Linked DNA regions of Phyllobacterium zundukense. Each later gene encodes a partner of the first gene's protein in a complex. Links are inferred from orthologs where the notes say so. Each region holds a gene or a part of one and is shown in the gene's direction. Other genes may lie near its edges. The genes, in order: accD, N8E88_RS21055, accB and accC.

Region 1 (7,175 bases):
GTTACCTTTGCCGTCACGGCCTCCGGAATTACCATTGCGGGGATCGGCGCAGCCTTTTGGGCCCTCGTGGCTGGACTTCTCGTCATAGCCATCGACTACGCAAAGAAACGTTTCGTATTTCAGTGATTTGGAGCATTTGAAATCACAGTTTCTTGAAAAGCCGCAAAGTCTTTCCCATGTCGATATCAATCGGCCAATAGGGGCCGGGCTTTCTTGATAGGGAAGGGCTTTAGATGAACACCTCTGCTTTAATCCGTCCAGGCTGGTCTCCGGCGACCATCGCTCTGATGATTATCGGATTCATGTTGTTCTGGCCTCTCGGTTTGGCCATGCTTGCCTACATTGTCTGGGGCAACCGTTTCGGCGGTTTCAAGCACGAAATGAACAATGCGGCTGACAATGTTTGCGGTGCGTTCCGCCGAAGCCGCCGTTCTCAGCATTTCGGCCGCGGCCCATTCGGCACGGGTAATATCGCCTTTGACGAGTGGCGCGAGAAGGAACTGGAGCGGCTCGACGAAGAACGCCGCAAGCTCGAAGAGATGCGAACCGAATTCGAAGACTATGCCCGCGAACTCCGGCGCGCCAAGGACCGGGAAGAGTTCGATCGTTTCATGGCTGAGCGGAACGCTGCGCCAAAGAAACCTTCGGGTTCCGTTCCCGATACTGATCAGGAATAATTCCGAACCTGCAACGGCACCGCATCAATCCCGGTGCCGTTGTTTTTTTTCTGTTTTTGCAACTATGCTGTGCGTGGTTCGACAAGTTCACCATGAGGGGATTTGTGGGTTGCACGGATCATCGTCAACGTTGCAGGTCTTCTCACCCTGCAATCACCGAATCTACCTCATGGTGAGCTTGTCGAACCAAGCACAAGGATTTTGTAACCGAATCATTTATTGTCATCACTATGATCCTGTCCCTGTTCCGCAGCCCGCCGAAAAAATCCGCGACGCTTAAAGCCGAGCGGAGTTATGAGGTCGCGGGCCGTGTCCTGCCGCTGCTGGTAATGGAAAATCCGCGGGCGACGCGGTTGACACTGCGCATAGACCCGGGGGGCAAGGGTCTGCGCATGACCGTGCCACCGGGCATGCCTACGCGCGAGGTCGAAAAATTTCTCGCCCGTCACGAAGGCTGGATCGAGACCCGCATTGCGAAGATGCCGGATCAACCGAACGTACGCCCGGGCGTGAAGGTCCCCGTGCGCGGCGTGCCGCATCTCATCGTTCACGAACCGGCAAAGCGTGGAACTGTGCGGCAGGAAAACGGAGCCGAAGGGCCGAGGCTGATCGTCTATGGCGATCGTCCACATCTCGCCAGGCGCGTTGGTGACTTCTTGAAACGCGAGGCGCGACGCGATCTGGAAATGCTCGTCGCCCGTCACACGACAACCGTTGGGCGGCGCGCAAAGGCTGTCCGCCTGAAAGATACAAAAAGCCGCTGGGGCTCATGCACATCGGACGGTACGTTATCTTTTTCCTGGCGCATCATGATGGCGCCGCCGCCGGTTATCGACTATCTCGTCGCACATGAAGTGGCCCATTTGAAAGAGATGAACCACGGTCCGAAATTCTGGAAATTGTGCTGCGAGCTTTGCCCCGACACGGAGCGCTGCAAAGCCTGGCTGAAACGCAATGGCAGCGCCTTGCAGGCTATCGATTTCAGCTGATGGAACGCGCTTCTTCACCTGCCGTTTTGCAGGCGGCAAGAACGCTGTGGAATTTTCATCTGATATATGACGAATTGTCCGAGGTCGATGTGATCATTGGTCTCGGCAGCTACGACTTGCGCGTCGCCGATCGTTGCGCCGAGCTGTTTCACCAGCGCCTGGCCAAAAAAATTCTCTTTACCGGCAAAACCGGCAATTGGACCAACAATCTATTCGATGGCAGTGAAGCTGAAGCGTTTGCCAGGCGTGCCAAGGAACGGTTTGTTCCTGCGGACGCGATCCTGATCGAACCGCAAGCCACCAATATCGGGGAGAACATCCTCTTTTCACGTGCAATGGCGAAGGGCCAGGTTGGTCGCATCATCATTGTCACCAAGCCCCAGACCCAGCGCCGCGCCTATGCGACGGTCCGGGCACAATGGCCCGAAGTATCGGCACTTGTCACTGCACCGATGACGCCCTTCGAAGAACAACCTATCGAAGCCTACCCGTTTGAAATGTTCGTCCACGAAATGGTTGGCGACGTACAGCGAATACGCGACTATCCGTCGAAAGGCTTCCAGATAGCGCAATCCATCCCTGCATCTGTCGCGGATGCGTTCGATTTCCTTGTTAAAGAAGGCTATCACCACCATCTCTAACCATTGATCAATGCGCAAAATCCTCGACTTTGACGCATTTTCATGCGAGTGGCGGCTTATGAGCCTTGATATCAAGATATGCGGGTTGAAAACCGACGAAGCAGTGGCTGCGGCGCTGGACGGCGGCGCCTCTCATATCGGCTTCATTTTCTTTCCGAAAAGCCCCCGCTATGTCGATCCAGGCGAGGCTGGCCGTCTGCGTAAGGCTGCCAAGGGGCGCGCGATAGCAGTCGCTGTGACTGTCGATCCGGATGACGTCACGCTCGACGGTATTGTTGCTGCGATGCAGCCGGACATGCTCCAATTGCACGGCGATGAGAGCGTCACCCGGGTTGCGGAAATCAAGGCCCGTTATGGCTTGCCGGTCATGAAGGCACTTGCCTTGCGCGAACGCGGCGACCTTGAACAGATCAAGCCGTATATCGGCATGGCCGACCGCTTCCTTTTTGACGCCAAACCACCAAAGGGATCGGAGCTTCCAGGCGGAAACGGTGTTTCTTTTGACTGGGAGGTGCTGAGTGAGCTTGACGCCTCTACCGATTACATGCTTTCCGGTGGTCTCAACGCGCGTAATATCGGCGAGGCGCTGCGGGCGACGAATGCACGAGGCATCGACATTTCTTCCGGCGTCGAGTCTGCACCGGGCGTGAAGGATGTTGGCCTGATCAAGGATTTTTTCCGGGCTGTGCGCGCTGCCAAAAGCGCTGATGCGGCCTGAATATCAGAGGCGGTCGTTTCAATAAAGCGACAGGACCTCAAGAACGGAGTGATGCAGTGAACACCGTGGTTGAACCCAATTCATTCAAGACAGGCCCTGACGAGGAGGGCATGTTCGGCATTTTCGGCGGACGTTTTGTTGCCGAGACCCTGATGCCGCTGATCCTTGAACTGCAGCAGGCCTATGAAGACGCGAAGAACGATCCGTCGTTCAAAGCAGAGCTTCAGGCCCTGTCGACCCATTACGCCGGACGACCCTCCAAGCTGTACTACGCCGAGGGCCTGACAAAACATGTGCGCCAGTTGGCCAAGGATCAGGGCCTCGACGGCGGCGCCAAGATCTATTTCAAGCGCGAAGACCTGAATCATACGGGCAGCCACAAGATCAACAATTGCCTCGGCCAGATCCTGCTGGCAAAGCGTATGGGCAAGACGCGCATCATCGCGGAGACGGGCGCCGGCCAGCACGGCGTCGCATCGGCCACGGTGTCCGCCCGGTTCGGCCTGCCCTGTGTGGTCTATATGGGCGCGACTGACGTCGAGCGGCAGAAGCCCAATGTGTTTCGCATGAAATTGCTTGGCGCCGAGGTCAAGCCCGTATCATCCGGCCATGGCACGCTGAAGGATGCAATGAACGAGGCCCTGCGCGACTGGGTCTCCAATGTCGAGGATACGTATTACCTGATCGGTACCGCCGCGGGCCCGCATCCCTATCCGGAGATGGTGAGGGATTTCCAGTCGGTCATCGGGACTGAAGCCCGCGAGCAAATCCTCGAGCGCGAGGGACGTCTGCCGGACACCATCATTGCTGCCGTTGGCGGCGGGTCCAACGCAATTGGTCTTTTCCATCCCTTCCTTGACGACAAGAGCGTCGAGATCATCGGCATCGAAGCTGGCGGTCGCGGGCTCGATGGCGAAGAACATTGCGCTTCGATGAGCGCGGGGCGCCCCGGCGTCTTGCATGGCAACCGTACCTATCTCCTGCAGAACAAGGACGGCCAGATCCTCGACGGTCACTCGGTTTCGGCCGGTCTCGATTACCCCGGCGTCGGGCCCGAGCATTCATGGTTGCGCGATACGGGCCGCGTTTCCTATGTACCGATACTCGACGATGAAGCTCTCGAAGCTTTCACCCTGACAACCCGCACCGAAGGCATAATTCCTGCACTGGAATCCGCCCATGCTATCGCCCATGCGGTCAAAATCGCGCCTAAGATGGCACAGGACAAGATCATGATCGTCAACCTCTCAGGCCGCGGCGACAAGGATGTGCACACGGTCGGGCAGCTTCTAGGGATGGACATCTGATCATGAAGACGCGTATCGACAGAAAATTCGCAGCGCTCAAAGCTGAAGGGCGTCCGGCACTCGTGACCTATTTCATGGGTGGCGATCCGGACTTCGACACATCGTTGAAGATCATGAAGGGGCTGCCCGGCGCAGGTTCCGACATCATTGAACTCGGTGTGCCATTCTCCGACCCCATGGCGGATGGACCTGCCATTCAGGCCGCCGGTTTGCGCGCCCTGAAAAAGGGCATGTCGCTGACGAAAACACTCGATCTCGCCGCGCGCTTTCGGCAAACCGACGATACGACGCCGATCGTGCTGATGGGATATTACAACCCGATCTACATTTACGGCGTCGACCGTTTCCTTGTGGACGCCGTCGCCTCTGGCATCGATGGCCTGATCATTGTCGATTTGCCACCGGAAATGGATGAAGAACTCTGTATTCCCGCCATCAAGGCCGGAATCAATTTCATTCGCCTCGCGACGCCAACAACTGATGACAAGCGGCTGCCGAAGGTCCTGCAGAACACGTCGGGCTTTGTCTATTACGTGTCGATGAACGGCATTACGGGATCGGCTTTGCCTGATACCAGCAGGGTTGCGGCCGCTGTCGAGCGGATCAAGAAGCATACGGACTTGCCGGTCGTCGTCGGCTTCGGCGTCAAGACCGCTGAGCAGGCGAAGGTAATCGGCTCCGCCGCCGACGGCGTTGTCGTCGGTACGGCGATCGTCAATGCTGTTGCCAACACGATCAATCCCGACGGTTCTTTGGTGGCAGATCCCGCCGAAGCCGTTGCCACGATGGTCAAAGGCCTTTCCAGCGGTGTGCGGGCGTCAAGTCTTGCGGCGGCCGAGTAAAGCTCCTAAATCAACCGTTTGCTAGAAGAACAGGACCGATCATGAACTGGATCACGAATTACGTTCGGCCCAAGATCAATTCGATGCTTGGTCGCCGTGAAATGCCGGAGAATCTCTGGATCAAGGATCCCGAATCCGGCGAAATGGTTTTCCACACTGATCTGGAAAAGAACCAGTGGGTCGTGCCAACGTCCGGGCATCATATGCGTATTCCCGCAAAGGACCGGTTGAAGTTCTTTTTCGACGACGGCGTCTTTGAAGTGCTGGAACAGCCCAAAGTCGCGACAGATCCGTTGAAATTCCGCGATGAAAAGCGTTACGTCGACCGTCTGAAGGAACACCGCACCAAGACCGGCCAGGATGATGCCATCATCAACGCGCTGGGCACGATCGAGGGACTGCCGATCGTCGTGACCATCCATGACTTCAGTTTCATGGGCGGTTCGCTCGGCATGGCGGCGGGCGAGGCGATCATCAAAGGTTTCGAAACCGCGATCGCCCAAAAGAAACCGCTGGTGCTTTTCGCTGCGTCCGGCGGTGCTCGCATGCAGGAGGGAATTCTTTCCCTGATGCAGTTGCCGCGCACGACAGTTGCCGTCGAAATGCTGAAAGAAGCTGGTCTGCCTTACATCGTTGTCCTGACCAATCCGACGACAGGCGGCGTTTCCGCCTCTTACGCAATGCTTGGTGATATCCACATCGCCGAACCCGGTGCATTGATTGGCTTCGCCGGGCAGCGTGTCATTGAACAGACCATCCGAGAAAAATTGCCCGAAGGGTTCCAACGTGCCGAATATCTGAAGACGCATGGTATGGTGGATATGGTCGTTCCGCGGCCGGAATTGAAAGCAACCATCGCCCGGTTGCTGAAAATGCTGATGGGTGAAGCAGCCACTGAAATTGCGGAAGAACACCCGATTGAACCGGCTGTACTGCCGGTGCCGGCCGAAACCCAAGCTTGATGCCTACCTGCTTTTCGAATTGGCTGTGCAATGCCGTCGCGCGCTGAACAAGAGATCGACCGGCTACTCGGGCTTCACCCCAAGGGCTTCGATCTGTCTCTCGGCCGTATAACGCGCCTATTGGACACACTGGGCAATCCGCAGCTGCGGATACCGCCGGTAATCCACGTTGCTGGCACCAATGGCAAGGGTTCTGCCGTTGCCTTCTCGCGGGCGCTGCTTGAAGCCGCAGGCTACACGGTGCACGTCCACACCTCGCCACATCTCGTGCGCTGGCATGAGCGCTACCGGATTGGCGCGCCCGGCGGCGGCAAGATCGTCGACGATGATGTGCTGGCGGATGCGGTCAAGCGTGTTGCCGACGCCAATGCCGGACAGGCAATCACCGTCTTCGAGATACTTACCGCGGTCACTTTCGTTTTGTTTTCAGAACACCCGGCGGATGCTGTCATCCTCGAAGTTGGCCTTGGCGGGCGGTTCGATGCGACGAATGTCATTCCCGAGCCGGCTGTCAGCGTCATCATGCCCATTTCGCTCGATCACCAGCCCTATCTCGGCGACCGTGTGGAACTGATTGCAGCGGAAAAAGCCGGCATCATCAAGCCGCGTTGCCCTGTTGTCATCGGAGCCCAGGAAGAAGAAGCCGTCCGCATGGTGCTGATCGAGACCGCCGAACGCCGCGATTGCCCCTTTACGGTTTATGGCCAAGATTTTCTCAGTTTCGAAGAACGCGGGCGCATGGTCTATCAGGACAATAAGGGATTGATGGACCTTCCTTTGCCGGCACTGCTCGGCCGCCACCAGCTGGCGAACGCTGCTGCAGCAATTCAGGCGGTCAGAACTGCCGGCTTCAAGGTGCCGGAACAGGCCGTCGAACGGGCGATGGCAAACGTCGAGTGGCCCGCCCGGATGCAGCGGCTCATCAGGGGCAAGCTGGTGGAAATGGCAGTTCCGGGTTCGGAAATCTGGCTTGATGGCGGACACAACCCCGGAGCGGGGCTGGTGATCGCCGAGGCCGTTGCCACATTGGAGGATCGCA
Region 2 (7,152 bases), 690 kb from region 1 along the record:
AAACACACTGGATTCGTATCGCCGGGATCTGGAAGATGCTGCAGGGTTCAGCGTTGCAACAGGTATCCAATTGACCTTTGCAGAACCCGGAACAATTCGGTCCTATCTCGACGACATTGCCGGACGGGGCTACGCAGCCACATCCCAGGCACGGCGGCTTTCGGCCCTGCGCCAGTTCTTCCGCTTTCTCTACATGGAGAATATTCGCACCGACGATCCGACCAGCACGCTGGACACGCCGAAAAAGGACCGCGCCCTGCCAAAAATCCTGAGCGAGTCGGATGTGGAAAAACTGCTTTCCCGCGCTGAGGTCGAGACCTTCGACGCAAAATCATCGAGTGCCGTTCATCTCCAGGCGCTACGACTGCATGCGCTGCTCGAAATTCTTTATGCAACAGGCCTGCGTGTTTCTGAACTTGTTGGCCTTCCGGTAACGGTCGCACGCTCAGACAATCGATTCCTCATGGTCCGAGGCAAGGGCTCGAAGGACCGTGTCGTCCCTTTATCCGGCAAGGCGCGCAACGCAATGGCAAAATATCTGGCGGTGCGTGACGCATTGCCTAGTCTTTCCGCCAGTGTCTGGCTGTTCCCCGCCATATCGGAAAGCGGCTTTCTGGCACGACAGGTGTTCGCACGGGAACTGAAGGGGCTTGCCGCGCGGGCGGGCCTCAAAACATCGGCGATATCGCCCCATGTTTTGCGTCATGCCTTTGCCAGCCATCTCTTGCAAAACGGTGCGGATCTGCGTGCTGTGCAGCAATTACTCGGCCATTCGGATATTTCGACGACGCAAATTTACACACATGTGATGGAAGAGCGGCTGCATCAGCTTGTCACGGAGCATCACCCTCTGGCAGACTAAATGCTGGCCCACCGATGGAGTGGGCCAGCAAACTGGCGGACCGGCCATGTGGCGGCTGTTGAAGAGATTGTTATACGGGTCAGAGTCATCGTCTGTCGAACCCGACAGCGAGGTGATCCATTTTGACAAAACGGGATTCAGCCGCTCCAGCCATTTGACCCGCACGATGAATTGGCGGCAAAGCTGGCGCTGGGATGAAGTAACCGCATTTGGATTTGACTTCGCGCCTTCCCTGTTTCCTGATCCCTGGTTCGGCGATGTCATGGAAGGCCGCTGGTTCTTTGCTGTAACTGGCGAAAGCGGTCCGGAACACATCTATTTTGACCAGACTTGGCTCGACATCGATCACCTGCCGCCAGTTCTCCTGCAAAATATGCCAGGGCTCGATTTAGACGAAGTGCGGCAGGGGCTGATCGCAGCAGCTGGCGGCTTTCACAACTATGAAGGCGAAGGCAGATGGATCGGTTGGCAGCGCACCAAGACTCCAAAACGCGCAAGACGCTCAAACTCCGCCAAGCCGGCGAAACGCAAGAGCCCCGCCAAATAACCACCATCCCTTTGCCGGAATTCCCTCTGTAACATGCGCCACCAACGCATGATCTCAACCTTGCTTCCTTGACATGCGCCTCGGCAACAGCCAGTTAGGTCGTGAAAAACCCACCGTTTTGCAGGCAGACCCCTCGTCCATGTACAACTACCTTGACTTTGAAAAGCCGGTTGCTGATCTCGACGGCAAGATTCTCGAGTTGAAAAAGCTTGCCGAGGAAGGCGATGCTCTCGACACCAATGACGAGATCGTACGGTTGGAGAAAAGGTCCGCCGAGGCGTTGCGCGATCTCTACCGCAAGCTCACCCCCTGGCAGAAGGCGCAGATTGCGCGTCATCCGGATCGCCCTCACTGTGTGGATTATATCTCCAAGCTCTTCACCGATTTCACGCCACTGGCAGGTGACCGCAACTATGCGGACGATGACGCCGTCCAGGCCGGTCTCGCACGCTTCAATGGTCAAGCCGTCGCCGTTATCGGACAGGAAAAGGGCAACGACACCAAGACACGCCTCAAACACAATTTCGGCATGGCCATGCCTGAAGGCTATCGCAAGGCCGTGCGCATCATGGATCTGGCCGACCGTTTCGACTTGCCGGTGATTACGCTCGTCGATACGGCGGGTGCCTTTCCGGGAATCGCGGCGGAAGAACGCGGACAAGCCGAGGCCATTGCCCGTTCGACTGCCGCTTGTCTCAATCTGAAAGTGCCGATCGTCTCGGTTATCATCGGAGAAGGAGGGTCCGGCGGAGCGATCGCGATCGCCACAGCCAACCGTGTCTACATGCTCGAACATTCCATCTACTCGGTGATTTCACCGGAGGGCGCAGCGTCCATTCTCTGGCACGATTCCACCCGGGCTAAGGATGCCGCGACTTCGATGCGTATCACCGCGCAGGATCTTTATGAACTGAAGATCATCGATGGCATCATTCCCGAACCCATGGGTGGCGCGCACCGCGGCAAGGATGCAGCGATCGAGGCAACAGGCAACATTATCAATGTTGCTCTCAAATCCATGGGCAACATGGATCGTGACATGTTGAGACAAGACCGGCGCGATAAATATCTGGCCATCGGCCGTAGTCTTTAGCCTCCAAAGAAACCGCAGCCAACATTCCATGTGAAAATAGTTGCGGTTTTTTGAGCGAAGCAGCTTGCAATTCATAGCTCAACCGATTACCAACCGCGCTGCGCAGACTAACGCGCATTTGTGGCACGCGCCCGTAGCTCAGCTGGATAGAGCACCAGACTACGAATCTGGGGGTCAGAGGTTCGAATCCTTTCGGGCGCGCCATTTCTCAACCGTCTTCTCGATCCAATAGCCCTTGGTACTTCGCAGCGCTTCGTGGAACATTTCACGCGGCATCAAGTTATCTCCTCGCTGCTTTTCAGGAGGAGGACATCATGTTTGGCAAATTGTTTACGCGGATCGCCAATCACGTTGCGCTCGCAGCTGGCAAACCACTAACCTTCGTTTTGTGTTGTCTGATCGTAATTACTTGGGCCGTCACAGGTCCTATCTTCGGCTTTTCCGACACATGGCAGCTCATCATCAATACCGGCACAACCATCATCACCTTCCTGATGGTCTTTCTCATCCAGAACACGCAAAATCGCGATAGCGTAGCCATCCAGGCGAAACTCGATGAGCTGGTTCGTGTTGGCAAAGCCAGGAATGCCTTTATTGGTATCGAGCACCTGCCGGAAGAAGAAGTGGAACAATTTCGCGAGCGATGCGAAGCGGCTGCAAAAAAGGCCAACAAGCTGTTGGCGGAACGGAAGACAGACAAATCAACCCAGCCGCGTCGACCATCCAAAACGCCAAAATCTAAAGCAAAAACACAAGCCTGATTTCAACCGGAGAAAGCTTCCCGTTTTCTCATCAGCTCTCTTGGTCAACCCCTCATTTCGTTGCAGAGCAGCTATGCAAACTTGTCACTGCAAGTTTGGCAGGCTGTCTACTATATGAGCAGCATGATCGAAAAATGATCAAACAAACAAGAACTTACAAGGTGAGTGAAATGAACCTGATCCGCTCTTACAATAACTGGCGCCGCTATCGTGACACTGTCACGGAACTGAACCGCCTGTCTGCACGTGAACTGAATGACCTTGGCATTTCCCGCGGCGATATCTCTTTCGTTGCCAAGAAAGCCGCTTCGGCTCAGTAAGTAAATTCGATCAACCTCCGGGACGTTCTCCTCCCAAGTCACGGATGGTCTAGAGATCAGTCTCCTCCCAGCTGATCTTTACAAGTAGCACCCACCGCTCCTCCCGCGGTGGGTGTTGTTTTTTGGAGATGTTCTTCTAGGCGTTGCATCCCTGCTTTCTACTCCGTAACAGTCAAATATTGACAGGCCGGGAGATACTCATGACAGGCGGCATCCACCACATCACCCTGATCACGCGGAAGGTTCAGGCAAATGTCGATTTTTATGCTGGCTTCCTCGGTCTGCGCCTTGTCAAGCGCACGGGCGGTTATGAAGACGCAACCCAGCTCCATCTCCTTTATGGGGACGCGTCAGGCAATCCAGGCTCTCTGATTACCTTTCTCGTATGGGAAGATGGTTCGCCGGGCCGAGTTGGATACGGGCAGCCAAGCGAAGTCTCGCTCGCTATTGCCCCGGATAGTATTGGCTTCTGGCTGACACGTGCCTTGCTATTCAACGTTGCTACCTCAGGACCAGTACAGGAATTCGGTGAACCGGTGCTGCGTTTGCATGATCCCGACGGTGTGATCGTGAAGCTCGTGGGAACTCAGGCCGTAAAGGCCGGCGATCTCTGGGTTGGTGGCGAAATTCCTGCATCTGATACGATAAAATACATCCGCGGCGCGACGATTCTGACCGAAAAACCGCAGGAAACGTGCACATTCCTTGCAGATTATTTTTCTTACATTTCAGGCGGGCAAACTGAAACGATTACAAGAATGGTTTCAACGTCCGGCGATTGCATCGACGTTCGCGATGCAACTGGGTTCTGGGGCTCGGCACCCGGAACCGGCACCATCGACCATATTGCTTTTCGCGCTGTGGACATCCCCACTGTAACGGCAACGTATGATCGCTTGGTAGCACGCGGAATGACGGCAACAGCACTGCATGACCGGAAATATTTCCATTCTATCTACGTGCGCGAGCCTGGCGGCACCCTGCTCGAAATGGCTACCGACGGCCCCGGCATGCTGATCGACGAAACCCCTGAAAAGCTTGGCACCCGGCTGTTTATCCCGCCGCATTTTGCTGAGGAAGCTGAAAACCTGAAAGTAATGCTGCCGCAATTTGGCCTGCCGAAAGAGGAGCGTTTCATCTATCGCGAACTTCCGTTCATTCACCGGGTCCACATCCCGGAAATCACCATTGGGCAAACACTGATCCTCTTGCACGGGACGGGCGGCAACGAGACCAGCCTTATGCCGTTCGCCTCGAAGGTTGCGCCGTTTGCAAGCTTGATTGGTTTACGCGGACGCAGCACGGAAGAGGGTTCGGCCCGCTGGTTCCGGCGCTTTGGACCGCTGAGCTTTGATCAAAAGGACATTCGTTCGGAAGCCGAAGCACTTGCCGCGTTTATAGAGGGTGCTGTCGAGGCCTACGGCCTGGATTTCCAACGAACTACTTTCTTAGGCTATTCCAACGGCGCGAACCTTCTCGCTGCAATGATGCAACTGTATCCGGGCATTATCCGCAATGCAGTTCTGTTGCGCGCGACCAAGGTGCTTGAGGATACACCCAAGGCCGATCTTCGTGAGGTGGAAGTCCTTGCAATCACCGGTGACCACGATCTGTTTGGAGCGCATGCGCCTGCGCTTGAGGCGGAACTGCGGAGTGCCGGAGCCGATATTACAGTGAAGGCCGTGTCCGCCGATCATGAAATCGGACCGCTCGATATCGATGTGGTCCAGGAATGGCTGACTGCATAAAAGAAAAGGCCGAAGTTTCTCCGGCCTGTTCAATTTCATTACGACAGCGGCTTGAGCCCTGCTTCGATCGAAGCGCGCTTGCCTTCAAGGAATGGCGGCAACGACAAGCCCTCCCCGAGAGTCTCCAAGGGCTCATCGACCGTGAAGCCCGGACCATCCGTGGCGATTTCGAATAAAATGCCGTTCGGTTCGCGGAAGTACAGCGAGCGGAAGTAGTAGCGCTCCACCTCACCGCTCGAGGGCATCCGGAATTCGTTCAGGCGTTCGGTCCATTCATGCAATTGCTGCACATCCGGCGCGCGAAACGCGACGTGATGCACAGCACCGGCACCCTGCCTTGCAGCCGGAAGATCTGGTTGAACGGCCACATGCAGTTCGGCCGCGGGGCCACCCTCGCCCATTGCAAACACATGAACATGCCCGGCACCATCCGGCGATGGGTAAGTGTTGACCTTGCGCATGTTCATCACATGAAGAAGGATCGCTTCCGTGTTGGTAATATCGGGCACGCTGAGGGTGATCGGGCCGAGCCCACGGATCTGATGCTCGGCCGGAACAGGGCTTCTGTCCCACGGGTGCGACGCTCCAGCGCCGCCATCATTGATGAGCCGGAGCCGTTGTCCTTCGCCATCTTCAAAATCGAGCGAGTCGTAGCCACCGATTTCAGCAATATCACCAGACTTTACGCCAAGTTCGGAGAAGCGAGCTTTCCACCATTGCAGACTTGCCTTACTGCCGACACGCAAACCTGTACGTGAAATACTGTGCGTACCGCGGCTTTCGGGCCCAACTGGCCAGTCGAAGAACGTGAGATCGGTGCCGGGCGCTGCCTCTCCATCTGCATAGAAGAGGTGATAGGCGCTAGTGTCGTCTTGATTGACGGTTTTCTTGACCAGTCGCAGACCGAGCGTTTGCGTATAGAATCGCAGGTTTTCTGGCGCATTTGCCGTTATCGCAGTCAAATGATGAATACCTGTCAGTTGTAAGGTCATCGAAGCCTCCTGAATTAGTTCGGGCATAATCGCCGTTGGCGTGAATATCTGCGTTGTCTGGCCGCCGATAAAGAGTGGATCTCTGCAACTTATGTTCGACCAAAACGAACGAAGGAGAGATACGGGTGTTTCAAATCGGCCTAACGTCCACTATAACCAAACAATGAAATGGCGTTTCGACGATCTTCTCACTTTTCTCGACGTAATGGAAACCGGCAGCGTCACAGGGAGCGCCGCGCGCCTCAACCTTTCGAAATCAGTGGTGAGCAAGCGCATTTCCGATCTTGAAGGTGCACTGGGCATAGAACTGTTCCAGCGTTCGCCACGCAAGTTGCTCGCATCCGACCACGCCCGCGACTTTGTCGCGCGTATCAGGCCCTTGGTTCGGGAGATCGTTGAAGCCGCCGATACCGTTGGTGAGCGGCATAGCGCCATTAGGGGCAATTTGAGGATTGCCGCCCCGATGTCATTCGGCACGCTTTATCTTGGACGAATGATTGCCGACTTCGCCAGGCAATATCCCGATCTGGAAGTAGCGGTAGAACTTGAGGATCGCATGGTCGATCTGGTGCGTGGCGGTTATGATGTCGGCATCCGGATCGGCATCCTCCAGGATTCAAGCCTTATTGCCCGCAAGCTTTGTACTGATGCCAGGATTATTTGCTGCAGTCCGGCTTTCGCTGCAGCCAATGGCTTGCCAAAGCGGCTCGAAGAACTGAGCTCTTTCGCCTGCATCGACTACTCAAACGTCAATACCAGCCAGTTGTGGCAATTCGAAAACCCGGCCTCTCCCAATGACCCAATCTCGGTGGCCATGCATGGCCGCATC
Region 3 (7,158 bases), 1.8 Mb from region 1 along the record:
TCGCTCGAACGAGGACAAAGACGAGGTCCACGACGAACTCGATGAAGTCGAATCGGTCGGTGCTGAAGATGCGATGGAAGAAGTTCCGACGCATCAGCGGTTCCAGCGCCGTCAGTACAATATTCAGGACGTCATCAAGCGCCGTCAGATCCTGCTCGTTCAGGTGGTCAAGGAAGAACGCGGCAACAAGGGTGCAGCCCTCACGACCTATCTCTCGCTCGCCGGTCGGTATTCAGTCTTGATGCCAAACACCGCACGTGGCGGCGGTATTTCGCGCAAGATCACCAGCATCCAGGATCGCAAGCGCCTGAAGGACATCGTCAAGGATCTCGAAGTGCCGAAAGGCATGGGCGTGATCCTGCGCACCGCCGGCGCCATGCGCACCAAGCCGGAAGTCAAGCGCGACTACGAATATCTGATGCGGCTGTGGGAGAATGTTCGCAGCCTTACACTTGCATCGTCTGCACCGACTCTCGTTTATGAGGAAGGCAGCCTGATCAAGCGTTCGATCCGCGACCTTTACAACAAGGACATCACGGAAATTGCAGTTGCCGGTGAAGAAGGCTATCGCGAGGCCAAGGACTTTATGCGCATGCTCATGCCGAGCCACGCGAAAGTCGTTCAGCCCTACCGCGAACTGACTCCGATCTTCGCGCGCAATGGCATCGAGGCACAACTCGATCGCATGCTGCAGCCGCAAGTGACCTTGAAGTCCGGCGGCTATATCATAATCAACCAGACCGAAGCGCTGGTTGCAATAGACGTCAACTCCGGACGCTCGACGCGCGAACATTCCATTGAAGACACTGCTTTGCAGACAAATCTTGAAGCGGCAGATGAAATCGCGCGTCAGTTGCGTCTGCGCGATCTTGCCGGCCTGATTGTCATCGACTTCATCGACATGGAAGAAAACCGCAACAACCGGGCGGTGGAAAAGCGGATGAAGGATTGTCTGAAAGATGATCGGGCCCGCATCCAGGTCGGCCGCATTTCCCATTTCGGCCTGCTTGAAATGTCGCGTCAGCGCATCCGCGCCAGCGTTCTGGAATCAACGACCCAGGTTTGCGCAGTTTGCGGTGGCACAGGACACGTACGCTCCGCCTCCTCTGTCGCGCTGCACGTCATGCGCTCGATCGAGGAATATCTGCTCCGTCATTCGCAGAATAACATCATTGTTCGCACGACTGTCGCGACTGCGCTCTATGTTCTCAATCACAAGCGCCAGAACCTCGCCGATCTCGAAGCACGTTTTGGCCTGACCATCAGCATTGAAGCCGACGACAGCGTTGGCGCCCAGCACTTCGCCATCGACAAGGGCTCGATAGCCCTTGGCCCGATCGTTCCGTTGACCGAGACACCAACTCTCGGCATCGCCGATGATTTCGACGAAAGCGATCCGGTCATCGAAGATGCGGATGATGACGGCGCCGAGGTGCAGACCAGCGAGACCGCACGGAGCGCTGACAATGACGACGCATCGCGCAAACGCAAGCGCAAGCGGCGGCGGCGCGGTGGTCGCGATCGCCAGGAATCGGCAGGTGTCGAGCATGGCCAGCAGGTCATTAGCGATGACGATGACGCCGACCAGCCAGCGGTCGAAGGCGAAGACGCAGCGGCAACCAAGGCGCGCGAAGAGGAAAACGAACGGCGCAAGAAGCGCCGGCGGGGACGCCGCGGCGGGCGGAAGAACAAGCGCTTCGATGACGGCGACGATGCAGAAAATCGCGTAACTGCCAGAGCCGTGCCGGATGCCGAGCCTGTGTTCGTGTCGATCCCATTGCCCGATTTCTCCAAGCCGAAGACGATCGAGGCGATCGCCGATGCAGCTGAAGCTGCTTCAGTGCCAGCGACGGCTGAGGTGCTTTCTGCTGAAGAACCTGTGGCAATCGACGATATCCTTGCAAAGAAGCCGGTAAAACGCAGATCGCGCTCCAAGGCGGCAATCGAAGCCGCCGAGATCGCCGTCGCAGAAGTTCTAGCCGAAGCGGAACCCGAAGCCCCTGTAAAGCCCAAACGCGCCCCGCGTAAATCGGCGAAAAAAGCCGATGCGCCCGTTGTAACCGAGGCCTCGGAGCCAGCGGCCACTGTTGAACCGGTAGAGGCAAAGGTTGAGCCCGCGGTAGAATCTACACCGGCACCAGCGCCCAAAGTGGTTGAGTCCAGCACGCCTGTCGTCACCTCAACCGGCAAAGAGAAGAAGTCCGAAGTTGAACCGGCCAAAAAGGGCTGGTGGCAGAAGAAAGGCTTCTTTTGAAAAGCGCTGAACTTTAAAAAGTGATTTGGAAAAACCGGTGTATCGCCGGTTTTTCTTTGTCGTCCTATAGTTGGCAATACTGCTGTGCGTGGTTCGACAAGCTCACCATGAGGGAGGTAGGTGGGTTGCGGGGAGCCAAGTGCTGCCATGTTGGTAATTACTTATGTAAATAATCCACCTCCCTCATGGTGAGCTCTATCCTGAGCTTGTCGAAGGGCGAACCACGCACAATTTTGTTGCTAACTGGCTTTTCACAATTCACGGAGCTTCCAATAAGCTTACTTTCTTTCAAACATCGATTTCGGTACGAATAGGTATGGTAGCATTTCAAATGACTGGTTTATTTCAACCAATAGCTAATTTTGTGCGTGGTGCGATTGTTGCAGGGGCCGCCGGTGCACTGTGCGTAGCGCAAACCGTGTCTGCCACTGCCCAGTCATCATCCGTACCGATCGTACGCGATGCCGAAATCGAGGCGCTGGTCACAGACTATGCGAGCCCGATCATCAAAACCGCAGGCCTCTCCAGAAACGCGATCAGGATAGTTCTGGTCAACAACAACAGCTTCAATGCCTTCGTCGACGGCAGGCGCATCTTTATCAATACAGGTGCCCTGCTCCAGGCGCAGACGCCCAATGAAATCATCGGCGTTCTCGCACATGAAACGGGTCACCTTGCCGGTGGTCACGAATTCAAGCTGCGTGAACAACTGGCCGCTGCGAAGACTCTGGCCGTTGTTACAAGCCTGCTTGGTATCGGCGCTGTCGTCGGTGGCGCCGCAGGCGGAGCGAGCGGCCTATCGAAAGCAGGTATGGGTATTGCGATGAGCGGTCCCGAAGCCGCCATGCGCAACCTGCTCAACTATCAACGCTCCGAAGAAATGGCCGCGGACCGTTCAGCCATCACCTATCTCGCAAGCACGGGACAATCGGCCAAAGGCATGCTCACCACGTTCGAGCGCTTCTCCAATGCGCTCGCATTGACGGGAACCAGCGTCGACCCATACCGGATCAGCCACCCGATGCCACGGGAACGTATCGCAAACCTTGAAGTTCTCGCTCACGCCAGTCCTTATTATGACAAGCTGGATAATCCGGCGCTGCAGCAACGTCATGACATGATGCGCGGCAAGATTGCCGCCTATACTGGCGGCGGTGCAAGTGTATTGCAGACCTTCCGCAAGGATCCGCGCAATATCGGTGCGCGCTACGGCGATGCCATTGCAACCTATCTTAACGGCTCCTCCCAGTCCGCGCTTTCAAAGATCGACGTGTTGATCAAGGAACAACCGAAGAACCCCTATTTCCAGGAGATCAGAGGCGAGATCCTGTTGAAGCAGAACAAGGCGAGCGACGCGGCAAAGGCCTTTCAGAAGGCAAACGCGCTCGATCCGCGCAAATCCAGTTTGATCCGCATGAGTTATGGGCGGGCTCTCATGCTGTCGGGCACGCCGGATAATCTCAAGGCGTCCATAAAGGAAATCAAGGCTGGAATTGCCAGCGATCGTGAATATCCGTCAGGTTATGGCTATTTGGCCCAAGCCTATGCTCAGACGGGCGACATGGTCAGGTCCGATCTCGCCAGCGCGGAACAGAAATATTATTCAGGCAAGATCCAGGACGCACAAATCTTTGCCATTCGTGCGCAGCGTGGCTTGAAAAACGGCACGCCCGAGTGGATACAGGCCCAAGACATCATCAATGCAAAGCGCAAGTGAGACGCGGCAACACGCGTTCCAACAGAATTTGAAAAAAGGACAGTTCATCATGACAAAAGTCGCCCTGATCGGTGCCGCCGCCGGCCTCGTTGGCGTTGCCGCCCTCGCCCTTGGCTATCAGGCTGGCCGGTCTGATGTCGTTGTCGCCAGTGCTGTGCCGGAGATGTCTTCAACCGCAGCGTCCACGACCGACAGAGCAGAAATTGAAGGGATTGTGCGCAATTATCTGATCAATAATCCCGAGGTCATGATCGAGGTCCAGACCGCTCTCACTGCCAAGCAGGAAGCCGCGCAAAAGGAAGCTTCAACAGAAGTTATCAGCGAAAACAGGGACAAGATATTTCAATCGCCGATGGATGCGGTCTTCGGCAATCCGAAAGGCGATGTCACGATCGTTGAATTCTTCGACTATAATTGCGGCTATTGCAAAAAAGCATTGCCGGACATGGACGCCCTGCTGAAAAGCGATCCGAACCTTCGTTTCGTGATGAAAGAGTTCCCGATCCTTGGTGCGGACTCAACACGCGCGCATATCGTCGCCAAGGCGTTCAAAGCGCTCATGCCAGACAAATATCTGGAGTTCCACCGTGATCTCCTCGGTGGCGAAGGACGCGCAACCGAAGCGTCGGCGATGGCTATTGCGATCAAACTGGGCGCAAACGAAGCCCAAATCCGCGAGAAAATGCTATCTCCCGAAGTCACCAAGGCTTTCAACGAAAACTTCGAACTGGCAAATAGCCTGAGCATTACCGGCACCCCGTCCTATGTCGTGGGTAATGAAGTCGTGCCCGGCGCGCTTGGTGCGGATGTCCTCGCCGAAAAGATCAGCCATATTCGCAACAAATAGCCTGAATATTTACTTTTGCTTGGCAAAACCCTTTGTGGACAAGCAATAAGGGTGCTTTGCAGGCTTTTCGCTTGCCGATAAGCCGTCTATATGGGACCACGATTTCGCGAAACCATCCGGTAAATCATGAAACAGCAAATCTTTATCCTTAACGGCCCGAACCTGAATATGCTTGGTAAGCGCGAGCCGGGAATATATGGCGCTGCGACATTGAGCGATATCGAAGCTCTGTGCCGTGCCGAAGGTGATAGCCTAGGCGTCGACATTGTCTTTCGCCAGTCCAATCATGAGGGTGATCTGGTCACCTGGATTCAGGAGGCAGGCGAGCAAAAGGCATTGGTGCTGATCAATCCTGCCGCCTACACGCATACATCTATCGCATTGCATGATGCCATCCGCGCTGCCGCCGTCACGCTGGTGGAGGTTCATCTCTCCAATATTCACGCGCGCGAGTCATTTCGCCATCACTCCTACGTTTCCCCTTTGGCTAAAGGGGTGATATGTGGCTTCGGGGTCGATGGCTACGTGATGGGCCTGCGCGCACTCGTCAAGCTGGCAGCGTCTGAGTAGCGGACCGCCAAACAGGTATAAGGGGCTTGAAAAAGCATGGCTAACAGAACCACCGGGATCGACAAGGTCATGATCCGCGATCTCGCGGAAATCCTGAACGAGACCGACCTCACGGATATCGAGATCGAGCAGGGAGACCTTCGCATTCGCGTATCGCGGCAGATAACGATGCAGGCCGCAGCCCCGGTCTATGCCCAGGCCCCGGCAGGTGCCGCTCCCGCCCCTGTGGCAGCGGTTGTTCCGGTCGCGTCTGCTGTCGCCGATCCCTCGAAGAATGCTATTCCTTCGCCGATGGTTGGAACCGTGTATCTTTCCCCCGCGCCTGGTGCCCGCGCCTTTATCGAGGTTGGATCACAGGTCAAGGAAGGTCAGACGCTTCTGATCATCGAAGCCATGAAGACGATGAACCAGATTCCGTCTCCACGTTCTGGTACCGTTACCGCCATCCTCGTCACAGACAGCCAACCCGTCGAATATGGTGAGTTCTTGGTTGTGATCGAGTAGCGAGAGCATGATGTTTCAAAAAATACTCATAGCCAATCGCGGCGAGATTGCCCTGCGCGTCCTGCGCGCCTGCAAGGAGCTCGGCATCCAGACGGTCGCGGTTCACTCGACCGCCGACGCCGACGCCATGCATGTGCGACTTGCCGACGAAAGCGTTTGCATTGGACCGCCCCCTTCCCGCGACAGCTATCTGAATATCCATCAGATCGTTGCGGCCTGCGAAATCACCGGCGCCGATGCGATCCATCCAGGTTACGGTTTCCTGTCTGAGAACGCCAAGTTCGCCGAGATCCTCGAAGCGCACAATATTACATTCATCGGCCCGACTGCCGCGCATATCCGCATCATGGGCGACAAGATCGAAGCCAAGCGCACCGCAAAACGGCTCGGCATTCCCGTCGTTCCGGGTTCAGATGGCGGCGTCACCGACGATAAGGAAGCGGCGCGCATCTGTGCCGAAATCGGTTACCCGGTCATCATCAAGGCTTCGGCAGGCGGCGGCGGTCGCGGCATGAAGGTCGCGATGAACGAAGACGAGCTTTCGGTTGCACTGTCAACCGCTCGCACCGAGGCCGGTGCTGCCTTTGGCGACGATGCCGTCTATATCGAAAAATATCTCCAGCAGCCGCGCCACATCGAAGTTCAGGTCATGGGCGATGGCTTTGGCAAGGCCGTCCATCTCGGTGAACGCGATTGTTCGTTGCAGCGCCGGCACCAGAAGGTCTGGGAAGAAGCCAACTCGCCTGCCCTCAATTCGGATGAGCGCGAGCGCATCGGCATGATCTGCGCCAATGCCATGGCCGACATGGGTTATCGCGGTGCCGGCACCATCGAGTTCCTTTACGAGAATGGCGAGTTCTATTTCATCGAAATGAACACCCGTCTTCAGGTCGAACATCCCGTAACCGAGGCGATAACCGGCATCGATCTTGTGCACGAGCAGATTCGCGTTGCCTCCGGCGGCGGACTATCGGTGACACAGGAGGATATTCGCTTCTCCGGCCATGCCATCGAATGTCGCATCAATGCGGAAGATCCGCGGACATTTACGCCCTCACCGGGTACGATCACCCATTGGCATACGCCGGGGGGCCTTGGCATTCGCGTCGATTCAGGCGTCTATACGGGCTACAAGATCCCGCCCTATTATGACAGCCTTATCGGCAAGCTCATCGTCCACGGCCGCAACCGCGTCGAATGCATGATGCGCTTGCGCCGGGCGCTCGATGAGTTCGTTGTCGACGGTATCAAGACCACGCTGCCGCT
Region 4 (7,056 bases), 1.8 Mb from region 1 along the record:
CTGGTGGAGGTTCATCTCTCCAATATTCACGCGCGCGAGTCATTTCGCCATCACTCCTACGTTTCCCCTTTGGCTAAAGGGGTGATATGTGGCTTCGGGGTCGATGGCTACGTGATGGGCCTGCGCGCACTCGTCAAGCTGGCAGCGTCTGAGTAGCGGACCGCCAAACAGGTATAAGGGGCTTGAAAAAGCATGGCTAACAGAACCACCGGGATCGACAAGGTCATGATCCGCGATCTCGCGGAAATCCTGAACGAGACCGACCTCACGGATATCGAGATCGAGCAGGGAGACCTTCGCATTCGCGTATCGCGGCAGATAACGATGCAGGCCGCAGCCCCGGTCTATGCCCAGGCCCCGGCAGGTGCCGCTCCCGCCCCTGTGGCAGCGGTTGTTCCGGTCGCGTCTGCTGTCGCCGATCCCTCGAAGAATGCTATTCCTTCGCCGATGGTTGGAACCGTGTATCTTTCCCCCGCGCCTGGTGCCCGCGCCTTTATCGAGGTTGGATCACAGGTCAAGGAAGGTCAGACGCTTCTGATCATCGAAGCCATGAAGACGATGAACCAGATTCCGTCTCCACGTTCTGGTACCGTTACCGCCATCCTCGTCACAGACAGCCAACCCGTCGAATATGGTGAGTTCTTGGTTGTGATCGAGTAGCGAGAGCATGATGTTTCAAAAAATACTCATAGCCAATCGCGGCGAGATTGCCCTGCGCGTCCTGCGCGCCTGCAAGGAGCTCGGCATCCAGACGGTCGCGGTTCACTCGACCGCCGACGCCGACGCCATGCATGTGCGACTTGCCGACGAAAGCGTTTGCATTGGACCGCCCCCTTCCCGCGACAGCTATCTGAATATCCATCAGATCGTTGCGGCCTGCGAAATCACCGGCGCCGATGCGATCCATCCAGGTTACGGTTTCCTGTCTGAGAACGCCAAGTTCGCCGAGATCCTCGAAGCGCACAATATTACATTCATCGGCCCGACTGCCGCGCATATCCGCATCATGGGCGACAAGATCGAAGCCAAGCGCACCGCAAAACGGCTCGGCATTCCCGTCGTTCCGGGTTCAGATGGCGGCGTCACCGACGATAAGGAAGCGGCGCGCATCTGTGCCGAAATCGGTTACCCGGTCATCATCAAGGCTTCGGCAGGCGGCGGCGGTCGCGGCATGAAGGTCGCGATGAACGAAGACGAGCTTTCGGTTGCACTGTCAACCGCTCGCACCGAGGCCGGTGCTGCCTTTGGCGACGATGCCGTCTATATCGAAAAATATCTCCAGCAGCCGCGCCACATCGAAGTTCAGGTCATGGGCGATGGCTTTGGCAAGGCCGTCCATCTCGGTGAACGCGATTGTTCGTTGCAGCGCCGGCACCAGAAGGTCTGGGAAGAAGCCAACTCGCCTGCCCTCAATTCGGATGAGCGCGAGCGCATCGGCATGATCTGCGCCAATGCCATGGCCGACATGGGTTATCGCGGTGCCGGCACCATCGAGTTCCTTTACGAGAATGGCGAGTTCTATTTCATCGAAATGAACACCCGTCTTCAGGTCGAACATCCCGTAACCGAGGCGATAACCGGCATCGATCTTGTGCACGAGCAGATTCGCGTTGCCTCCGGCGGCGGACTATCGGTGACACAGGAGGATATTCGCTTCTCCGGCCATGCCATCGAATGTCGCATCAATGCGGAAGATCCGCGGACATTTACGCCCTCACCGGGTACGATCACCCATTGGCATACGCCGGGGGGCCTTGGCATTCGCGTCGATTCAGGCGTCTATACGGGCTACAAGATCCCGCCCTATTATGACAGCCTTATCGGCAAGCTCATCGTCCACGGCCGCAACCGCGTCGAATGCATGATGCGCTTGCGCCGGGCGCTCGATGAGTTCGTTGTCGACGGTATCAAGACCACGCTGCCGCTGTTTCAGGATCTGATCAATAATCCTGACATTGCCAATGGCGATTATGATATCCATTGGCTGGAACATTATCTGGCTGGTGACGCAGCAGACGCTGCAGAAGAATAAGGCATGACGGGTAAGAACCCGCAAGAAGCATTCAGAATAGACCCCGAATTGTTGCTGCGCGCCTATGCAACCGGGGTTTTTCCCATGGCCGAAGAGGCGGACAATCCCGAAATCTTCTGGGTACGTCCGGAAAAGCGCGGCGTCCTCCCCTTTGAGAATTTCCATGTCTCGCGCAGCCTGCGCAAGAAGGTGCGCCAAGGCCGTTTCGACATTCGCTACGATACGGATTTCGCGGGTGTTATTGCCGGCTGTGCCAGTGGCAGCGGTGAACGCGCCCGCACATGGATCAATCGCCCGATACGCGAAGCCTATGGCAGACTGTTCGATCTCGGCTATTGCCACACGGTCGAAGCCTGGCGCGATGGAAACCTTGTTGGCGGCCTTTACGGGATCGCGCTGGGATCGGCATTTTTCGGTGAAAGCATGTTCTCACGCGAGCGGGATGCTTCGAAAGTCTGCCTCGTCCATCTGGTTGGTCATCTGATCGAAAAAAATTTCACGCTGCTCGACACCCAATTCACCACCAATCATCTGGAAACCTTCGGCGCGGTTGAAGTTCCCCGGCGCCAATACCAGAAGATGCTGGAAAATGCTTTGGCACAGCCGGCCGAGTTCTAAAAACCGTCGCAGATCCGTTGTATGGTCGGAACCCGACCAATGTTCAAACATTTTCGAGAAGAATGTCGGGGAGCTGGATTTCCGTTCGTCCTTGGAACGGAACAACTTGAAAACCACAAGGAGAGCTATCGTGAGACTCAATGCTTATTTGAACTTCGACGGTCAATGTGAGGAAGCGTTCAAATTTTACGAGAAAGTGCTGGGCGGAAAGATCGAGTTCATGGTCCGCTATGACGAGATGCCCGAAGGCAACACGTCGGCGCCGGAACTGGCCAAGAATATCATGCATGTCAGCATGAAAGTCGGGGATACGATGCTGATGGGATCGGATGCACCGCCGCCTTATTTTCAGAAGGCACAGGGCATGACCGTGAGCATCAACACGGATACGCCAGATGAAGCAGACCGTGTGTTTGCCGAACTCTCTGAAGGCGCGACCAGCATCATGATGCCGATAGGAGAAACATCTTGGGCTCAACGCTTTGCGATGTTCGTCGATCGCTACGGTACACCCTGGATGATCAACTGCTCGAAGCCAATGTAGGCTATTAGCTTTGCTGAACTAGTTCTGGGTTCCGCCCGTCTGGGCGGCATCCGGAGCCGGAACATCCGACTTCTGTTTGCAAGCCTTTAACCACACATCGTACACCGGGTGCTCGACCGCATTGAGGCCGGGGCTGTCGGCAAACATCCAGCCGGAAAAGATCTTGCGGATTTTGCGGTCCAGCGTTATCTCGTCGACTTCGACGAACGTATCTGTCTTCGGCGTCTCCGTGTCGGGACGCGTGTAGCAGACATGCGGCGTCAATTGCAGGGCGCCGAACTGTACCGTTTCGTTGATGTAGACGTCGAAAGTGGTGATTCGTCCGGTGATCTTGTCGAGGCCGGAAAAGACAGCGATCGGATTTGAAATTTTCTCGGTCGATTGGGCCGATGCGCCTGAGACAGCACCGCATAGACCAGCAGCGATCAGCCCGACGGCAAAAGAGCGAATTTTCCGACTGATCATGTCATTTCCGGTTTCAGTGCGCGCACGAGAGGATTTCGATTCCAGCCTGTCGATAAAGAGCAAATGTGGCAGAAGAAGACCCGACTAGGCGCCCGGTGTCCAGGCATCGTAATCGCCGGTCACGGTCGGCCGGTTGTCGCCATGCGCAATCGAGCCCTGCGGTCGATAGGCAGCGGCGGAACCGGTGAGATTTGCCTGGTGATTCTTTTCCCAAGGATACGGCTTATAATTTTCTTGCGAAGGTGCAGTGTCAACCCTGTGGTGTATCCAGCCATGCCAGCCGGCAGGGATAGCTGAAGCTTCCGCATAACCGTTGTAGATTACCCAGCGCCGCTTGCGCCCTTCCGAATCGAAGGTGCCCTCGTAATAGACGTTGCCGAACTGATCTTCGCCAACTTTCGTGCCTTTGCGCCATGTGAAGAAGCGGGTACCGAGTGTCGGTCCATTCCACCACGTGAAAAACTGGGTCATGAAGGTCTTCATAGCAATCCTGCTTTGTCCATAACGCTTGAGACTGTTTGGTATGGCCGTATCATTGCCCGATAGCAAGGGTCAAGTTGACGCTACAGCCAACCGCATTTTGAATCCGGCATGGCTCTTCTCGAAACCAAGGCGCTCGTAAAAACGGTGGGCATCCTGCCGCTTGGCATTCGATGTCAGCTGCACCAGCGCAATGTCGCGCTCGCGCGCAACATCTAGGCAATGCTGGATCAACTTCGCACCAATTCCCTTGCCACGCATGTCGGCTCGCGTCTGCACCGCCTCGATAACCATGCGCTTCGTCCCCCGGCCCGTGAGTGAAGTGATGAAGGTTACCTGCGCTGTTGCGACCACCTCATCGCTGACAACACCCACAAAAAGTAGATCGTTTGGACTGGCTTCGATTGCGGCAAAGGCACCTGCATACAGCGGCACCGCCGAGGAATCGGTTGTATCGCCGTGACCACCGATCGGATCATCTGCAAACAGCGCAATCAGTGCTCGCAGGTCATCGATCGTTGCCTGCCGGAACGTCACATCAATTTCTGCCGTCACGGTGCGAGCTCAAATCCAGTCAGGGATTTCTCCAGCACAACCACGGAAATACCCGAATTCGGCTCACCCCAGTTTTCGATCCGGTTGTTCGTACGCTCGGATCCCCTGCTTTCATAAAAGCTCAGAGCCCTTTGATTCGCTTCGATAACTTCGAGCTGCAGCGCGTAGACACCGGGAAAGGCACTCTCCATTTCCGCCAGCAGCAACGAACCCACACCCTTCTTCTGATGTTCCGGATGCACATAGAGCTGGTTGAGGATCGAGAGCTTGTGATCCTTCTGCGACGCGTAGGCCATTCCCATGATATCGGCGCCATCATCGGCAATGATGAATTCCGAATAGGGTTTTGCCAATTGCTTCTTCAACGCATCGAGCGAATGATATCGATCGGTGATCGCCTTCACTTTTTCGACGCCGTAAACATCGTCATAGGTCGCGTGCCAGGTCAGGGCGAGCATGTCACGCACCGCGTCCAGATCTTCCTTCGTTGCGCTGCGAACCCACATCTATTCGGTGATCCCGAGTTTTGCCTTGACCATGTCGCTGAGAACCTGAGGATTGGCCTTGCCGCCCGTCGATTTCATCACCTGTCCGACGAACCAGCCGGCTAGGCTTGGCTTTGCCTTGGCCTGCTCGACCTTGTCGGGGTTGGCGGCGATGACATCATCGATGGCCTTTTCGATCGCGGCGGTATCCGTGACCTGCTTCATGCCCCGGCTTTCGACCAACTCGCGGGGATCGCCACCTTCATTCCAGATGATCTCGAAAAGATCCTTGGCGATCTTGCCTGAAATCGTGCCTTCCCTGATCAAATCGATTACGGCGCCGAGCTGTTCCGGCGACACAGGCGATTCCTCTATGCCCTTGCCTGCCTTATTCAGGGCGCCGAGCAGATCATTGATCACCCAGTTGGCGGAAAGCTTGCCATCGCGGCCCTTGGCGACAGCCTCGTAATAATCGGCAATCGCCTTCTCCGTGACGAGGATCGATGCATCATAGACCGAGAGCGCCAGCTCCGAGACGAGGCGCGCCTTCTTGTCGTCCGGCAGTTCCGGCAGATCATCCGCGAGAGCGGTGACAAAGGCCTGCTCGATTTCCAGTGGCAGGAGATCCGGATCAGGAAAATAGCGATAGTCATGCGCCTCTTCCTTGGAGCGCATCGAACGTGTCTCGCCTTTTACCGGATCGAACAGCCGCGTTTCCTGATCGATGGAGCCGCCATCTTCAAGGATGGCGATCTGGCGCCGCGCCTCATACTCAATGGCTTGGCCGACGAAGCGGATCGAGTTTACGTTTTTGATTTCGCAGCGTGTGCCGAATTCACCGCCGGGCTTACGCACCGAGACGTTGACGTCGGCGCGCATCGAGCCCTCGTCCATATTGCCGTCACAGGTACCGAGATAACGTACGATCGTGCGCAGCTTGGTGAGGTATGCCTTCGCTTCATCGGAGGAACGCATGTCCGGCTTCGAGACGATCTCCATCAGCGCCACGCCGGACCGGTTCAGATCCACATAGGACATCGTCGGATTCTGGTCATGCAGCGATTTGCCGGCGTCCTGCTCAAGATGCAGACGCTCGATGCCGATTTCGATGTCCTCGAACTCGCCCTTTTTATCCGGACCGACCGAGATGATCATCTTGCCCTCGCCGACGATAGGCTGCTTGAACTGGGATATCTGGTAGCCCTGCGGCAGATCTGGATAGAAATAGTTCTTGCGGTCGAAAACCGACTTCAGGTTGATCTGCGCCTTGAGGCCAAGCCCTGTACGGATTGCCTGGCGCACGCACCATTCATTGATCACCGGCAGCATTCCCGGCATCGCGGCATCGACGAGCGACACATTCTCGTTAGGCTCGGCGCCGAAAATCGTCGATGCACCGGAAAACAATTTCGAATTGGAGGTGACCTGCGCATGGACTTCCATGCCGACGACGATCTCCCAATCGCCTGTGGCACCTGAAACAAAACGCTTGGGTTCCGGCGTACGCGTATCAACGAGAGTCATGCTGGTGTGTAATTCCTGGCTAAATATCTGTCCTTATTGGCTAGTGCAATCTGTTGCATGAGGCAAGTGTTTCTCCATTCTGATGCGATCGGATTGACATGGCGACGACGAAAGTATTCATTAAGTCATCAGATGACTTTAGGAGTTGTCCTCATGCAGCCCGCCATGCGTACCAATCTTGCAGATACTGCGATTCAAAATATTCGTGCTGAAATCACCGCCAGCCGCTGGCAGATCGGAGAGCGCATCCCGAATGAGGCGACGCTTGCCGACATGCTGGGCGTCAGTCGCGGCACCGTGCGGGAAGCCGTTCGCGTCCTCGTTTCTCAGGGCATCCTTGAAACCAGACAGGG

The links.
Region 2: the proteins of accD (region 1) and N8E88_RS21055 are in contact, whole or in part, in a solved structure (PDB 8UXZ), measured with the Escherichia coli proteins. The link is inferred for Phyllobacterium zundukense from one-to-one orthologs.
Region 3: the proteins of accD (region 1) and accB are in contact, whole or in part, in a solved structure (PDB 8UXZ), measured with the Escherichia coli proteins. The link is inferred for Phyllobacterium zundukense from one-to-one orthologs.
Region 4: the proteins of accD (region 1) and accC are in contact, whole or in part, in a solved structure (PDB 8UXZ), measured with the Escherichia coli proteins. The link is inferred for Phyllobacterium zundukense from one-to-one orthologs.

The regions. Positions count from the first base shown.
Region 1 is NZ_CP104973.1:1,068,428-1,075,602, forward strand. The notes cover bases 4,206-7,175. They hold accD (acetyl-CoA carboxylase, carboxyltransferase subunit beta), read left to right. Parts: upstream 4,206-5,215; coding sequence 5,216-6,136; downstream 6,137-7,175. Other genes in these bases: trpB (tryptophan synthase subunit beta), read left to right, coding at 4,206-4,332; trpA (tryptophan synthase subunit alpha), read left to right, coding at 4,335-5,174; N8E88_RS17605 (bifunctional folylpolyglutamate synthase/dihydrofolate synthase), read left to right, coding at 6,167-7,175. Outside these bases: N8E88_RS17565 (benzoate/H(+) symporter BenE family transporter), read left to right, coding at 1-126; N8E88_RS17570 (DUF2852 domain-containing protein), read left to right, coding at 234-677; N8E88_RS17575 (M48 family metallopeptidase), read left to right, coding at 908-1,666; N8E88_RS17580 (YdcF family protein), read left to right, coding at 1,666-2,307; N8E88_RS17585 (phosphoribosylanthranilate isomerase), read left to right, coding at 2,366-3,025; more of trpB, read left to right, coding at 3,082-4,205.
Region 2 is NZ_CP104973.1:1,760,840-1,767,991, reverse strand. Bases 579-3,525 are described here. They hold N8E88_RS21055 (acetyl-CoA carboxylase carboxyltransferase subunit alpha), read left to right. Parts: upstream 579-1,548; coding sequence 1,549-2,502; downstream 2,503-3,525. Other genes in these bases: N8E88_RS21040 (DUF1127 domain-containing protein), read left to right, coding at 3,434-3,525; N8E88_RS21045 (low affinity iron permease family protein), read left to right, coding at 2,817-3,263; N8E88_RS21060 (hypothetical protein), read left to right, coding at 975-1,409; xerD (site-specific tyrosine recombinase XerD), read left to right, coding at 579-862. In the rest of the region: more of xerD, read left to right, coding at 1-578; more of N8E88_RS21040, read left to right, coding at 3,526-3,583; N8E88_RS21035 (VOC family protein), read left to right, coding at 3,784-5,331; N8E88_RS21030 (ring-cleaving dioxygenase), read right to left, coding at 5,370-6,323; N8E88_RS21025 (LysR family transcriptional regulator), read left to right, coding at 6,487-7,152. UniProt on the Escherichia coli protein: Component of the acetyl coenzyme A carboxylase (ACC) complex. First, biotin carboxylase catalyzes the carboxylation of biotin on its carrier protein (BCCP) and then the CO(2) group is transferred by the carboxyltransferase to acetyl-CoA to form malonyl-CoA.
Region 3 is NZ_CP104973.1:2,891,568-2,898,725, reverse strand. Bases 4,206-7,158 are described here. They hold accB (acetyl-CoA carboxylase biotin carboxyl carrier protein), read left to right. Parts: upstream 4,206-5,424; coding sequence 5,425-5,892; downstream 5,893-7,158. Other genes in these bases: accC (acetyl-CoA carboxylase biotin carboxylase subunit), read left to right, coding at 5,903-7,158; aroQ (type II 3-dehydroquinate dehydratase), read left to right, coding at 4,945-5,388; N8E88_RS26550 (DsbA family protein), read left to right, coding at 4,206-4,818. In the rest of the region: N8E88_RS26560 (Rne/Rng family ribonuclease), read left to right, coding at 1-2,254; N8E88_RS26555 (M48 family metalloprotease), read left to right, coding at 2,586-3,971; more of N8E88_RS26550, read left to right, coding at 4,021-4,205. UniProt on the Escherichia coli protein: This protein is a component of the acetyl coenzyme A carboxylase complex; first, biotin carboxylase catalyzes the carboxylation of the carrier protein and then the transcarboxylase transfers the carboxyl group to form malonyl-CoA.
Region 4 is NZ_CP104973.1:2,886,438-2,893,493, reverse strand. What follows is about bases 1-2,851. They hold accC (acetyl-CoA carboxylase biotin carboxylase subunit), read left to right. Parts: upstream 1-670; coding sequence 671-2,032; downstream 2,033-2,851. Other genes in these bases: N8E88_RS26525 (VOC family protein), read left to right, coding at 2,781-2,851; aat (leucyl/phenylalanyl-tRNA--protein transferase), read left to right, coding at 2,036-2,650; accB (acetyl-CoA carboxylase biotin carboxyl carrier protein), read left to right, coding at 193-660; aroQ (type II 3-dehydroquinate dehydratase), read left to right, coding at 1-156. Also shown: more of N8E88_RS26525, read left to right, coding at 2,852-3,194; N8E88_RS26520 (DUF2155 domain-containing protein), read right to left, coding at 3,213-3,659; N8E88_RS26515 (NADH:ubiquinone oxidoreductase subunit NDUFA12), read right to left, coding at 3,744-4,142; N8E88_RS26510 (GNAT family N-acetyltransferase), read right to left, coding at 4,212-4,694; N8E88_RS26505 (GNAT family N-acetyltransferase), read right to left, coding at 4,691-5,200; Asp-tRNA(Asn)/Glu-tRNA(Gln) amidotransferase subunit GatB, read right to left, coding at 5,201-6,703; N8E88_RS26495 (FadR/GntR family transcriptional regulator), read left to right, coding at 6,857-7,056. UniProt on the Escherichia coli protein: This protein is a component of the acetyl coenzyme A carboxylase complex; first, biotin carboxylase catalyzes the carboxylation of the carrier protein and then the transcarboxylase transfers the carboxyl group to form malonyl-CoA.